4 regions of the Rhizobium sp. BR 314 genome follow, and region 1 is predicted to be linked to each of the others. Evidence: predicted binding sites of a transcription regulator. Region 1 holds the regulator's gene; each other region holds the start of a gene.

Region 1 (3,243 bases):
GTCGCGATGGTGCGGCCGTGGAAGGCGCCCTCGAAAGTGATCACATGAAACTTCTCGGGATGCCCCTTGGCGAAGTGATAGCGCCGCGCCGTCTTGATGGCGCATTCCAGCGCCTCCGCGCCGGAATTCGTGAAGAACACCTTGTCGGCGAAGGTGACATCCGTCAGCCGCTTCGACAGCTTTTCCTGACCGGGCACTTCATAGAGGTTCGACAGGTGCCACACCTTGTCTACCTGCGCCTTCAGTTCGGCCACAAGATGGGGATGGGCATGGCCAAGCGAATTGACCGCCACACCAGCTGCGAAATCGAGGTAGCGTTCGCCACTTTCCGTCACCAGCCAGACGCCCTCGCCTCGCTCGAACCGCAGCGGAGCACGCAGGTATGTATCATAAAGCGGCGCGGTCTCGGCCATGGCCATATCTCCTCGATCACAACTTTAAGGACCAATCGCTTCCGCTTGATGAAACGGGTCCGAAAAAATCAAAAATGCCGCCTTGCGGCGGCCTGGGCACTATTGATGTTTTGCACCGCGATGTCAACAAAACTGGCGATTTAGCAAGTGCGAGAAAGCGCTTGCGCGCAAATGGATCGCGTTCGGCACGGCATATTGCAGAAATGCCACGCCGGGGCAGCAAGTTGGGGAAAACCCCGAAATCGATTCCTCAAGATTCTCGCGACTCTTGTCACGGAGTCAGCCTCACACTAGGTTAAAAAGCAATTGCTAGACTGCATGCGGCGGAACTAGTCACCACAATTTTAAAGCGTTTCGTGCCTCGATCCCATGCGAGGCAATGGTGAAGGATTCTGCCACCGGAAACGCGACAGCGGAGACAGGGCATGAATTGGACAGACGAACGCGTCGAGAAGCTGAAAAAGCTATGGTCCGAAGGGTTGAGCGCCAGCCAGATCGCGGCGCAACTGGGTGGCGTGAGCCGTAATGCCGTCATCGGCAAGGTGCATCGCCTGAACCTTCCCGGCCGAGCGAAGGCGGGTGGCACGGCGACGGCTGCTCGCACGCCGAAGCGCACTGCCTCGGCGCCAAGGGCTCCGGCTTACACCTCGCGCGTCGCGACCCGTACGGTTGCCCGCCAGCAGGGTGCAACCATGCTGAAGGAAGAGATCGAGGTCGATGCGGTCAACGAGATCACCTACCGTCCCGCGGCCAATGTCGTCGTTCCGATTTCGCGCCGCCTCGGCCTGACGGAACTGACGGAACGCACCTGCAAGTGGCCCGTCGGTGATCCGTTGAAGGACGATTTCCACTTCTGCGGCAATGACAGCCCGGATTCCTCGCCGTACTGCACCTATCATCAGCGCATGGCCTACCAGCCGGTGCATGATCGCCGTCGCAACAACGGCTAAGCAGCGAATTCAAGAATTCAGACAACGAAACGGGCCCCTCGAGGCCCGTTTTCTGTTTCCGCCGCAATGTTGATGCCTGAGCGGTTGACCGCTCAGGCCTCCATGGAATAGCCCGCGCCGCGAACGGTGCGGATGACATCCTGCATATTGGAGAAGTTTAGCGCCTTGCGCAGGCGGCCGACATGAACGTCGACGGTGCGTTCGTCGACATAGATATCGTGCCCCCAGACGCCGTCCAGCAGCTGCGAGCGGGAGAAGACGCGGCCCGGCGAGGACATCAGGAATTCCAGCAGACGGAATTCCGTCGGACCCAGCCGCACTTCGCGGCTCTTGCGATGAACGCGATGGGTTTCGCGGTCCAGCTCGATATCGCCGCAACGCAGCACCGTAGAGAGAACCTCCGGACGGGCACGCCGTAGCATCGCCTTGACGCGCGCCATCAGCTCCGGCGTCGAGAACGGCTTGACGACGTAATCGTCCGCGCCGGTGGAAAGGCCGCGCACGCGCTCGCTTTCCTCGCCGCGGGCCGTCAACATGATAATCGGCAGGCGCTCCGTCTCCGGCCGCATACGCAGCCGGCGGCAAAGCTCGATGCCGGACACGCCGGGGAGCATCCAGTCGAGGATCAGAAGATCGGGGATGCGCTCCTGGAGACGCAACTCGGCTTCATCGCCTCTGAGGATCGTGTCGACCTCGAAGCCTTCGGCCTCAAGATTATAGCGCAGCAGAACGCTCAGCGCTTCCTCGTCTTCTACAACAGCAACTCTCGGAACCATGCGCCTTTGGTCTCCTTTCTTCTCTTCCAGATTATTCCGTCACCGCGCCAACGGTGTTTGCAGTGTCGTCCTTCGGACGTTCGCCTTCCGGCTGTGCGCCTGTCGCCATGTAATAGATCGTCTCGGCGATATTGGTGGCATGGTCGCCGATGCGCTCGATGTTCTTGGCGCAGAAGAGAAGATGCGTGCAGGTGGTGATGTTGCGCGGATCTTCCATCATGTAGGTCAGCATCTCGCGAAAGAGCGAGGTGTACATCGCGTCGATTTCCTCGTCGCGTTCGCGGATCGAAACAGCCTTGTCTGGCGACCGCGTGGCGTAGACGTCAAGGACTTCCTTGAGCTGGCCGAGCGCCAGTTCGGAAAGATGTTCGATGCCGCGGGCAAGCTTCCGCGGAACTCCGGTGCCCTGCACGGCGATGACGCGCTTTGCCGTGTTCTTGCCAAGGTCGCCGACACGCTCCAGATCGGAGGCGATGCGGATGGAACCCATGATCTCGCGCAGGTCAGCCGCCATCGGCTGACGACGTGCGATGGTGACGATCGCCTTGTCGCCGACTTCGCGTTCGGCATGGTCGAGAACGACGTCGTCGGAGATGACCTTCTGTGCGAGAGCGGCATCGCTATGAACCAATGCGCGAACGCTGTCGCTGACCATCTGTTCGGCCAGACCGCCCATTTCGGCAATACGGCGCGTCAGGAACTTCAGGTCTTCGTCATAGGCAGAGAGAATGTGAGTGGAGACCATTTTTCTTTCCTTAAGGTGAACTGTGTGAAGGGAGCCGCGCACCTGACATCATCAACCAAAACGGCCCATGATGTAATCCTGCGTGCGGAAATCGTCGGGATTGGTGAACATCTTATCGGTGTCGTTCTCCTCGACCAGATGGCCGAGATGGAACATTGCGGTGCGCTGTGAAACGCGGGCAGCCTGCTGCATGGAATGCGTCACGATAACGATCGTAAAATTCTCCCGCAGCTCGTGAATGAGATCCTCGACTTTTGCCGTCGCAATCGGATCGAGCGCCGAACAGGGCTCGTCCATCAGGATCACCTCCGGGCTGACTGCAACGGCGCGCGCGATGCACAGGCGCTGCTGCTGTCCGC
Region 2 (3,243 bases), on a different contig from region 1:
TATCGGCGGATTCCAGCAATCCATTCAGCACGATCGTCAATCTCTGGCCCTATATGTGGCCCGCGGGCCGCATGGATTTGAAGATGCGCGTCGTCTGGGCGACCGTCTTTCTGCTGGTTTCGAAGTTCTTCCTGTTGCTGGTTCCCTATTTCTTCAAATGGTCGGTCGATGCGCTGAACGGCAAGATCGACATGCAAGGCATCCTGCCGGTTTTCATGCTCGGCGCCATTGCGCTGATCATCGCCACGAACCTCACACGCCTGATCCAGCTCGGCCTCAATCAGCTCCGCGACGCGCTGTTTGCGAGTGTCGGTCAGCATGCCGTTCGCCAACTCGCCTACCGGACCTTCGTGCACATGCACGAGCTGTCGCTACGCTTCCACCTGGAGCGCAAGACAGGCGGCCTTTCGCGCGTCATCGAGCGCGGCACCAAGGGCATCGAGACGATCGTCCGCTTCACGATCCTCAACACCTTTCCGACCTTCATCGAATTCCTGCTGACGGCCATCATCTTCTGGCGCGGCTACGGCTTTTCCTACCTCGCGGTGACGGCGGTCACCGTCTGGCTCTACATCTGGTTCACCGTCAAGGCGAGCGACTGGCGCATCTCGATCCGCCGCACGATGAACAACAGCGACACCGACGCCAATACCAAGGCGATCGATTCGCTGCTGAATTTCGAGACGGTTAAATATTTCGGCAACGAAGAGATGGAAGCCAAGCGCTTCGATCAATCGATGGAACGCTACGAGAAGGCCGCCACCAGCGTCTGGACATCGCTCGGTTGGCTGAACTTCGGCCAGGGCCTGATCTTTGGCCTCGGCACGACAGTCATGATGGTGATCTCGGGCCTGTCCGTTCTCAATGGCCACCAGACCGTGGGCGATTTCGTATTCATCAATGCCATGCTCTTGCAACTCTCTGTGCCGCTGAACTTCATCGGCTTCGTCTACCGCGAAATCCGTCAGGGTTTGACCGACATCGAGGAAATGTTCGACCTTCTGGAAGTGCAGCCCGAAGTCGTCGATGCCCCCGAGGCCAAAGAGCTGGTGATCGCCAATGGCGCCATCTCCTTCAAGGACGTGCATTTTGCCTATGATGCGGCACGGCCGATCCTGAAGGGCATTTCCTTCGAAGTGCCCGCGGGCAAGACGGTCGCCGTCGTCGGCCCATCAGGAGCGGGAAAATCGACCCTGTCCCGCCTGCTCTACCGGTTCTACGATGTGCAGAGCGGCACGATCACCATCGACGGCCAGGATCTTCGAACCGTGACGCAGAAGAGCCTGCGCAAGGTGATTGGCATGGTGCCTCAAGATACCGTGCTGTTCAACGACACCATCGCCTACAACATCCGCTATGGCCGGCCGGGTGCGAGCGAGGCAGAGGTGACGGCGGCGGCAGAGATCGCCCAGATCGGCGATTTCATCCGTCACCTGCCCGAGGGCTTCGAAACGAAGGTCGGCGAACGCGGCCTCAAATTATCCGGCGGCGAGAAGCAGCGAGTGGCCATCGCGCGCACCATTCTGAAAGCTCCGCCGGTTCTGATCCTCGATGAGGCAACTTCGGCGCTCGATACGACGACCGAACGGGAAATACAGGCAGCGCTCGACGTGGTCTCCAAGAACCGCACGACGCTGGTCATTGCCCACCGCCTTTCGACAGTCATCGGCGCGGACGAGATCATCGTGCTGAAAAGCGGCGTGATCGCCGAACGCGGCACGCATGCGGACCTGCTGGCCCAAGACGGGCTTTATGCGTCCATGTGGAGCCGCCAGCGCGAAGCAACACAGGCGGAAGAACATCTGAAGCAGGTGCGCGAAAACGACGATCTCGGCGTGGTCAACCGGCTTGCGCCGGCAAACTGAGCAGACTTGCGTCTTCGGCGCCGCTCTCAGCGGTCGCAGCGAGATTTCAGGCGAAGATTTTGTGCACTCCGACTGTCACGAACCTGAGATGACAGCTTGCTAGGTACGGGGCTCACTTAATAGGGAGCCCTCAATGCGTACTTTTGCCAAAGCCTTAACGTTGCTGCTCGTCGTCGGCGTCGCCTCGCCGGTTTTCGCCGACGATGCCAAGCCGTTTGCAGATGCCAAGGAGATCAACCTCCTCAATCTCCTGCCGCCTCCGCCCGCCAACGATTCGGCGAAGACGAAGGCTGAACTTGGCGAAATCCTGACGATCCAGGTTACCCGCACGCCGGAAATGGCAGCTCGCGCCGTAGCAGATGCCGAAGAAAATGTCTGGCGCTTCTCCGACGTCATCGACAGCCCAAAGTTCACCAAGGACAACCTGCCGAAGTTCTCGGCCTTCTTCGACCGCGTCGTCGAGACCGAAGGTGCCGTTGTCGATCCGGCCAAGGATGTCTGGAAGCGCCCGCGCCCGCATCTCTACAGCGATCTCGTAAAGCCGATCGTGCCGCTCTCCAAGTCCGGCTCCTATCCGTCGGGCCATACGACGGTCGGCACTCTGATGGGCATCGTGCTGGCGAACATGGTTCCGGAGAAGCGCGACGCCATCATGGCCCGCGCCTGGGAATACGGCCATAACCGCGTTGTCGGCGGCATCCACTACGCCTCCGACATCGAAGCCGGGCGCATCGCCGGCACCGTCATCGCCGAAACCATCACGACGCATGACGACTACAAGAGCGAATATGAAGGTGCCAAGGCCGAGCTGCGCGCCGCTCTGGGCCTCTGATCTTCCTCTGAGCATAAAAACATAGGTACGGCCGCCGGTTTCCACCGGCGGCCTTTTCATTGCGCCGCACGAGCAGACGTCAGCAAGGCTTTTCAGGGGTGGACAAGCATCGATGTGCTGCATTTGCTTGGATTGCGCCGTCGGCGAACGCGCGAAAGCATTGCCCATGACGGCGTTTGGCTGTAGTCACCGTCGACTGGTAGTCAGAGCAAGACCGCTTATCTTGTTCTCATCTTTTGATTGGCGTCCTCGCGCTCGGCAACCGGAATCGGTTGCCTCAGAGGTGCCCTAACGGAGTAGGCCGTAGATGAGCTTGTTCAACAGTGTGCGCAACGTCATCGTTCCGGTGCACAAGGAAGGCTATCCCTTCGTTGCGGGGTTCTTCGTCGCATCGCTGGTCCTCGGCTGGATCTTCAAGCCGCTCTTCTGGATCGGCCTGATCCTCACGCTCTGGTGCGCCTACTTCTTCCGTGACCCCGAGCGCATGACGCCGCAGGACGATGATCTGGCAATATCGCCGGCCGACGGCAAGGTTTCGGGCGTGCA
Region 3 (3,243 bases), on a different contig from region 1:
GCCGCTCAGCGCGAGAGCTGGCACAAGTGTCAGGCCGGTAACAAGTGTACGGATTGCCATGCCGATTACCGGGCCTCGATCATTGCTTTCTTCAGCTCGACGGTCATTTTCTGCATCCGCTGCTCGGCCTCGGCGCGCTTGGCGCGGCCATCCTCCTGCACCTTCAGCACGCCGCCGATCGTGTCGATCAGATCGCGATTGGCCGCAGCGAGCGTGTCGATGTCGACGATACCGCGCTGCGATTGCTGTTCTATGGCAATCGCCTGGTCCTTCATCATCCTTGAGGCCTCGCGGATCATGTCGTTGGTGGCGTCGGTAATGGTCTTCTGCAATTCGAGCGCCGATTTCTGCTGGGTCAGGCCGAGCAGGATCACCATCTTCTGCTTCCAGGCCGGCACCGTCAGCGCCGAAGTCGCCTGCAGGTTTTCGATCAGGGTTTCGTCACCGGCCTGCACGATACGGATCTGCGGCAATTGCTGGATGCCGAGCTGACGCGCCTGCTGCAGGTAGAATACGCGCTTCTCCAGCCGATCGAGCGCCTGCAGGCTGTCCTGATAGATCTGCGCCTCCAGCATGCCGCCGCCTGGATTGACGGTCGCCGCTTCGGCGGCACTCTTCAGGCGCGGGAGTTCGGTCGCGCGGAAACGCTCGGCGAACGCCTTTCCCGCCTGCACATAGGCGTCGAGCTGCAGGATGGACTGCTTGGTTTCTTCGTGCAGGTCATCGAGAAGCGCGATATCACGGCGCAAAACGTCCTTATGGCGATCAAGCTCCAGCCCGATGCGATCGATCTGGCCGGCGACATCCTCGAACTGCTCCTTGAAACGCTCCAGCCGTGCTCTGAACGAGGAAAACATCCGCGACAGGAAGCCCTCGTCCTTCAACGAGGCCGGATCGAGATTCTTGGATTTGACGATGATATCGGTCAGCAGCTTGCCGACTTCGCCGAGATCGCGGTTACGGACCTCGCGCAAAATGCGGTCGGAATAATCTGAAACGGACTGCTGCGCGCGATCGCCGTAGACGGAGATGCCGGCCCGATCGGTCAGGTCGATGCTATCGCCGATGCGAGCGATTTCCGCCGGGTCGGCGGCAACAACGGGCAGCGTCTCGTGAGACGTGGCTGGGATATCGGCATTGCTCATGGGGCACGCTTTCTCGTCCATAAAACGGAGCCGACCGCAAAACTTTCGATCGCCCCAGACGATCATTCCCCCGCGCGCCCCACTACAATTCCAAGTCGACGCGAGGTGAAATAGACTCACCACCGCTTGCCGACCGTTCCACACAATAGTGAAACTTGGATCACAGTTTTATGACGACGATTTCGCGTCAGGAGCGTTATCGTGGGCTATTGGCACGCCTTGGTGTCGAGAACCTCAAGCTTGGTGAGCTTGCCGGTCAGGACGAAATCGCCGTAGTCCATGGTAAGATCGCGGGTTATGCCGTTCTCGTACAACTTGAACGACATGCGATAGACGGGCATGGCGTCGCCGGTGGACTTCTCGTTGAAATAAGCGACAGTTACGGGCCAGAAGGTCTTGCTGGCGAAAGCGCCGGCCTTTTCGGCGTCGGGATCATCCTTTGCAGGCGTCTGCTCCTTGCCGACGACGGTGGTGGCGAGCAACGGCTTGTCGCCGTCATCGGAGCCATCGAAGACCTGTGCCTCGAAGAAGTTCTTGCCGAGCTTGGCATTGTGAATGATGTCGAGCATGTGCTCCGTCGGAAAGCGGCTCTCGATCACTTCGACCTGCTTGCTATGCGGCTGGGTGAGATCGATCTTTATACCCTTCTGGTCCTCGACGGCGGCGCCCCGCACATCCTTGTCGAGTTGGCTATCCGTGTAGGATTTGGTTTCGAAGCGAAAGATCCGCTTGCCGAGATCTTCGAAGGTCGTGGTCTGTTGATCGCTGACGCGCGTGGAGTCGCCGGTATCGATCTTCGTCACGAAACGGAAATTGGTGGTAAAGCCGGTGCAATCGGAACCGTTGAACTCATAAACCATGCGGCCAAACATGCCGGCGATGCCGGAGCGATCGGAGGCATCCTTCAGCTCCAAATCATAGACGGCCCGGTGAGCGATCAAGCCGCTCGGGACGGCCGCGTGCGTCGCGGTGGTTCCCAGTGACAGAATGCCCAGCCCCGAAACAACGGTGGCAGCAAAACTCGAGCGGAACATTCATTATCTCCTGTTGGACTCGCACGCGATGTTATAAGAACGCTTTCGGCTGAAACGAGGCTGCCTGTTCCGATTGACGGAATTTAGTCTTGATGCCGGATTTTTGAAGTTTTTACAACAAAACGGGAGATGAAAATGTCCGCTGCCATAGAGGCTCGTCTGACGGAACTTGGTATCACTTTGCCGCAGGCCGCAGCACCGGCCGCCAACTATGTTCCCTATGTCATCAGCGGCAATCTTCTCTATCTGTCCGGCCAGTTGCCGATGGAAAACGGCAAGATCGGCGTGACGGGCCATCTCGGCAAGGATGTCGATGTTGCAGGCGGCCAGCGCGCAGCCGAACTCTGCGCCATCAACATTCTCGCCCAGGCAAAAGCAGCGCTTGGCGGTGACCTCGGCCGCATCAAACGCCTGATCAAGCTCAACGGCTTCGTCGCCTCGACGCCCGATTTCGTCGAACAACATCTTGTGATCAACGGCGCCTCGAATCTTCTGGCAAATGTACTCGGCGAAGCCGGAAAGCATGCCCGCGCCGCCGTCGGCATGGCAGCCCTGCCGCTCAATGCCGTCGTTGAAATCGATGCCATTCTGGAAATCGCATAATGAGCAAGCTTGCCTGGCTGACCGAGCGCCCCGTCGCCCATCGCGGCTATCATGACATGAACAAGGAAGTCTGGGAGAACACGCTTTCGGCCTTCAGCCGAGCCATCGAGGCGGGCTTTGCCATCGAGTGCGACCTGCACTATGCCTCGGACGGCGTTCCGGTCGTTTTCCATGACGATGATCTGCAGCGCGTCTGCAACCTGCCCGGCGAGGTACGCGAGCGCACCTCGGCCGAGCTCGGGCTGCTCTCGATCGGCGGCACCAAGGACAAGATCCCGACCTTGAAGCAGCTTTTGCAGCTCTGTGACGGCAAGGTGCCGCTCGTGCTGGAACTCAAGGGCCGCGAAGGCGATGATGAAGGCTTTGCCGAATCCGTGCTCGAAATCCTCGAAGGTTATAAGGGACATGTGGCGCTGATGAGTTTCGACCAATGGCTGCTCAAGGACCTCAAGGCCCTGGAA
Region 4 (3,243 bases), on a different contig from region 1:
CGAGCGCACCGCGGAAGATATAGGGGAAGCAGAGAACGTTGTTCACCTGGTTCGGGAAATCGGAGCGACCGGTACAGATCATCGCGTCAGGGCGGGCAGCGCGGGCGAGGTCGGGCATGATTTCCGGCGTCGGATTGGCGAGCGCCATGATCAGCGGCTTTTCCGCCATCTGTTCGAGAAGCTCCGGCTTCAAAACGCCGGCGGCAGACAGGCCGAGGAAAACGTCGGCGCCCGGAATGGACTCGGCAAGCACGCGCTTGTAGCTATCCTGGGCATAGACGGATTTCCATTCATCCATCAGGACGTTGCGGTCCTTGTAGACTAGGCCTTCGATATCGTGGACCCAAATGTTCTCGCGCTTGGCGCCGAGAGTGACGAGCAGGTTGAGGCATGCGAGCGCTGCGGCGCCAGCGCCCGAGGCGACGATCTTGACGTCCTCGATCTTCTTACCGGCAAGCTCAAGGCCATTGAGGATAGCGGCGGCGACGATGATGGCGGTGCCGTGCTGGTCGTCGTGGAAAACCGGGATTTCCATCTTTTCGCGCAGGCGGCGTTCGACGTCGAAGCACTCCGGCGCCTTGATGTCTTCGAGGTTGATGCCGCCGAAGGTCGGCTCAAGTGCGGAAATGGTGTTGACCATCTCGTCGACGGTCGGGGCTGCGACTTCGATGTCGAAGACATCGATGCCTGCGAATTTCTTGAAGAGAACGGCCTTGCCTTCCATGACCGGCTTGGAGGCGAGAGGGCCGATATTGCCTAGGCCCAGAACGGCCGAACCGTTCGAGATAACAGCAACGAGATTGGCGCGGGACGTATAGTCGGCCGCCGTTTCCGGGTTGTCGCGGATCGCGAGGCAGGGGGCGGCAACGCCCGGGGAATAGGCAAGTGCCAGATCGCGCTGGTTGCCGAGCGGCTTGGTCGCCTGAATTTCAAGCTTGCCGGGGCGGGGATAGCGGTGGAAATAGAGCGCCTGTTCGTCGAAATTGCCGCTGGCCATGTTCTTGGCTGCTTTCGAATTGTCGTTCGTGTCCATCTTGCGTCTCCATTCCAGGCCTATGCTTCGAGTCCCTGCATACATCAATCGGTTTGGGTTCACAGTATGCAATTGACGTCACTGAGCGTTTTTGCCGCGACAATGTCTTGATCGACCGTGCACCGGGCCACTTACAAGAGCGAAACGATGCGAAACACCTATCCGCTTTATGCTGACTATTTTCATGGCGCGCGGGTGGGTTTCGTGCCTGTGGCTACGAGCACCCGAATCAGCCTGCAGAGCCGCCAAACACAGGATTTGTCATCTTCCTGAAACACGAGTCTGGTTTTGGAATAGGTAAGGCTAGGATAGGGCACGGACATAGAGTTCGTGAATGAAAACATGGACACCCGGCGATTCCGCACATTGTTCATTTCTGACGTGCACCTCGGTTCGAAAGCCGCCAAGGCGGATTTTCTGCTCGACTTTCTCCGTCATCACGAGGCCGATACCATCTATCTGGTCGGCGATATCGTCGATGGCTGGCGGCTGAAGCGGAACTGGTACTGGCCGCAGGATTGCAATGACGTGGTGCAGAAGCTGTTGCGCAAGGCGCGCAAGGGCACGCGCATCGTCTACATTCCCGGCAATCACGATGAATTCCTGCGCGATTTCCCCGGCATGCATTTTGGCGGCATTGAAGTGGCGCAGCGCGCCATGCACGAAACGGCCGACGGCAAGAAATATCTCGTGCTGCACGGCGACGAATTCGACGTCGTCGTTCGCAACGCCCGCCTGCTTGCCTATCTCGGCGACTGGGCCTACGACATGGCGATCCTGATCAATATCGGCCTTGCGGCGGTACGCCGCCGCCTGAACATGCCCTATTGGTCCTTCTCTGCTTGGGCGAAGCTGCAGGTCAAGCATGCGGTCAACTTCATCGGCGAATTCCAGCGGGTGATTGCCGAAGAAGCAAAGCGCAACGATGCCGATGGCGTCATCTGCGGTCACATCCACCATGCCGTGATCGAAGATCTGGACGGCGTGCGCTACATCAATACGGGCGACTGGGTGGAAAGCTGCACGGCGATTGCCGAGCATGAGGACGGCACCTTCGAGCTGATCACCTGGCAGACGATCCTTGAGACGCAGCCCGTCGGCGCGTCGATAGAAGAGCTGCCGCAGTCGCTGGGCGCTCAGGCAGCCTGATTTCGCACCTGTTCACGAACTTGGTGATAGGCTGTCATAAATATTGACTGCCAGGAAAGGGTCGGAGAGCCGAAGTTTTTCGGAAACGTTACAGTTCGACCGCTTCTCGCCATAGTCGTGCTCCCGATAGAGTGATAGGGACAAATCAGTTCCCTTCAGGTCTGTCATGATTCCCGCGATAAAATCTTTCCAGGGTGAGGGTGCGCCTCCGTATTTCCGCTTGCGCACTGCTTTGTCCTATTGCGCCCCGTTGTTCGTCAACGGCATTGCTTTGCCATTCTTTCCCGTCTGGCTGGCGGGCTTGAATTTCAGCGATCACGAGATCGGTCTCGTGATTGCAGTGCCGATGGTGGTGCGCGTTCTCGTGACGCCCGTTATCGCCGTTCTCGCCGACCATATGAAGGAACGCGCCGATGTGCTGTTCTGGTCAGGCGGCCTGTCGCTGCTCACGGCGATCGCGCTGTACTGGACCAGTGAATTCTGGCCTGTGCTGCTGGTCTACGGCATTCAGGGGGCGACCTATGCGCCCTATTTGCCGGTGGTCGAATCCATCGCCATGTCCGGCGTCAGGCGCTGGGGCTTCGATTACGGCTCGATGCGGGTCTGGGGGTCGATCACCTTCATTGTCTCAACCCTTCTCGGAGGGCAGATGATCGGAATGTGGGGTGGCACTATGGTGCTTCCCGTCATGGTCGCGGGCTTTGTGCTGACCATGCTGATGGGCTTGGTCTCGCCACGCATCGGACCGACGCGACGGCGCAACCAGCCGATCAACCTGCAGTCGCCGACGGGGAGCCTGCGCTCTCCGCAATTGCTGATCACCATGATCGGCGTCTCGGTGCAGCAATCGAGCCACGCAATGCTCTATACCTTCGCCTCGATCTACTGGCGCAAGCTCGGATTTTCCGGCACGGAAATTGCCGTTCTCTGGAGTATCGGCGTCGCGGCCGAGGTGCTGGTTTTCTTCCTGTCCAAGACATTGAATCGCCGCTTCAGCGCGTGGACGCTCATTTTCTTCGGGGCGACCGTCTGTGTCCTGCGCTGGGTCCTGTTTCCGGTCA

The links. Region 1 encodes PhoB, which activates phosphate uptake and scavenging genes when phosphate is short. Its sites were predicted from a motif close to TGTCATNNANCTGTCAT; they were not measured.
Positions count from the first base shown of each region.
Region 2: QD461_RS03740 (acid phosphatase) is a predicted target of PhoB. The motif match lies at 1,943-1,959, and genes of this name have one in related genera.
Region 3: QD461_RS14320 (toxic anion resistance protein) is a predicted target of PhoB. The motif match lies at 1,305-1,321, and genes of this name have one in related genera.
Region 4: QD461_RS24790 (UDP-2,3-diacylglucosamine diphosphatase) is a predicted target of PhoB. The motif match lies at 1,293-1,309, and genes of this name have one in related genera.

Region 1 is NZ_JARWLA010000019.1:42,721-45,963, forward strand. It holds gene QD461_RS21880 (aspartate aminotransferase family protein) at 1-413, opposite strand, end outside; gene QD461_RS21885 (GcrA family cell cycle regulator) at 839-1,363, shown strand; gene phoB (phosphate regulon transcriptional regulator PhoB) at 1,456-2,139, opposite strand; gene phoU (phosphate signaling complex protein PhoU) at 2,171-2,884, opposite strand; gene pstB (phosphate ABC transporter ATP-binding protein PstB) at 2,936-3,243, opposite strand, start outside.
Region 2 is NZ_JARWLA010000002.1:248,924-252,166, reverse strand. It holds gene QD461_RS03745 (ABCB family ABC transporter ATP-binding protein/permease) at 1-1,865, shown strand, start outside; gene QD461_RS03740 (acid phosphatase) at 1,999-2,697, shown strand; gene QD461_RS03735 (phosphatidylserine decarboxylase) at 3,005-3,243, shown strand, end outside.
Region 3 is NZ_JARWLA010000009.1:56,374-59,616, forward strand. It holds gene QD461_RS14315 (substrate-binding domain-containing protein) at 1-60, opposite strand, end outside; gene QD461_RS14320 (toxic anion resistance protein) at 66-1,145, opposite strand; gene QD461_RS14325 (cell envelope integrity EipB family protein) at 1,352-2,179, opposite strand; gene QD461_RS14330 (RidA family protein) at 2,315-2,782, shown strand; gene QD461_RS14335 (glycerophosphodiester phosphodiesterase) at 2,782-3,243, shown strand, end outside.
Region 4 is NZ_JARWLA010000024.1:52,178-55,420, forward strand. It holds gene QD461_RS24785 (NADP-dependent malic enzyme) at 1-1,033, opposite strand, end outside; gene QD461_RS24790 (UDP-2,3-diacylglucosamine diphosphatase) at 1,376-2,182, shown strand; gene QD461_RS24795 (MFS transporter) at 2,349-3,243, shown strand, end outside.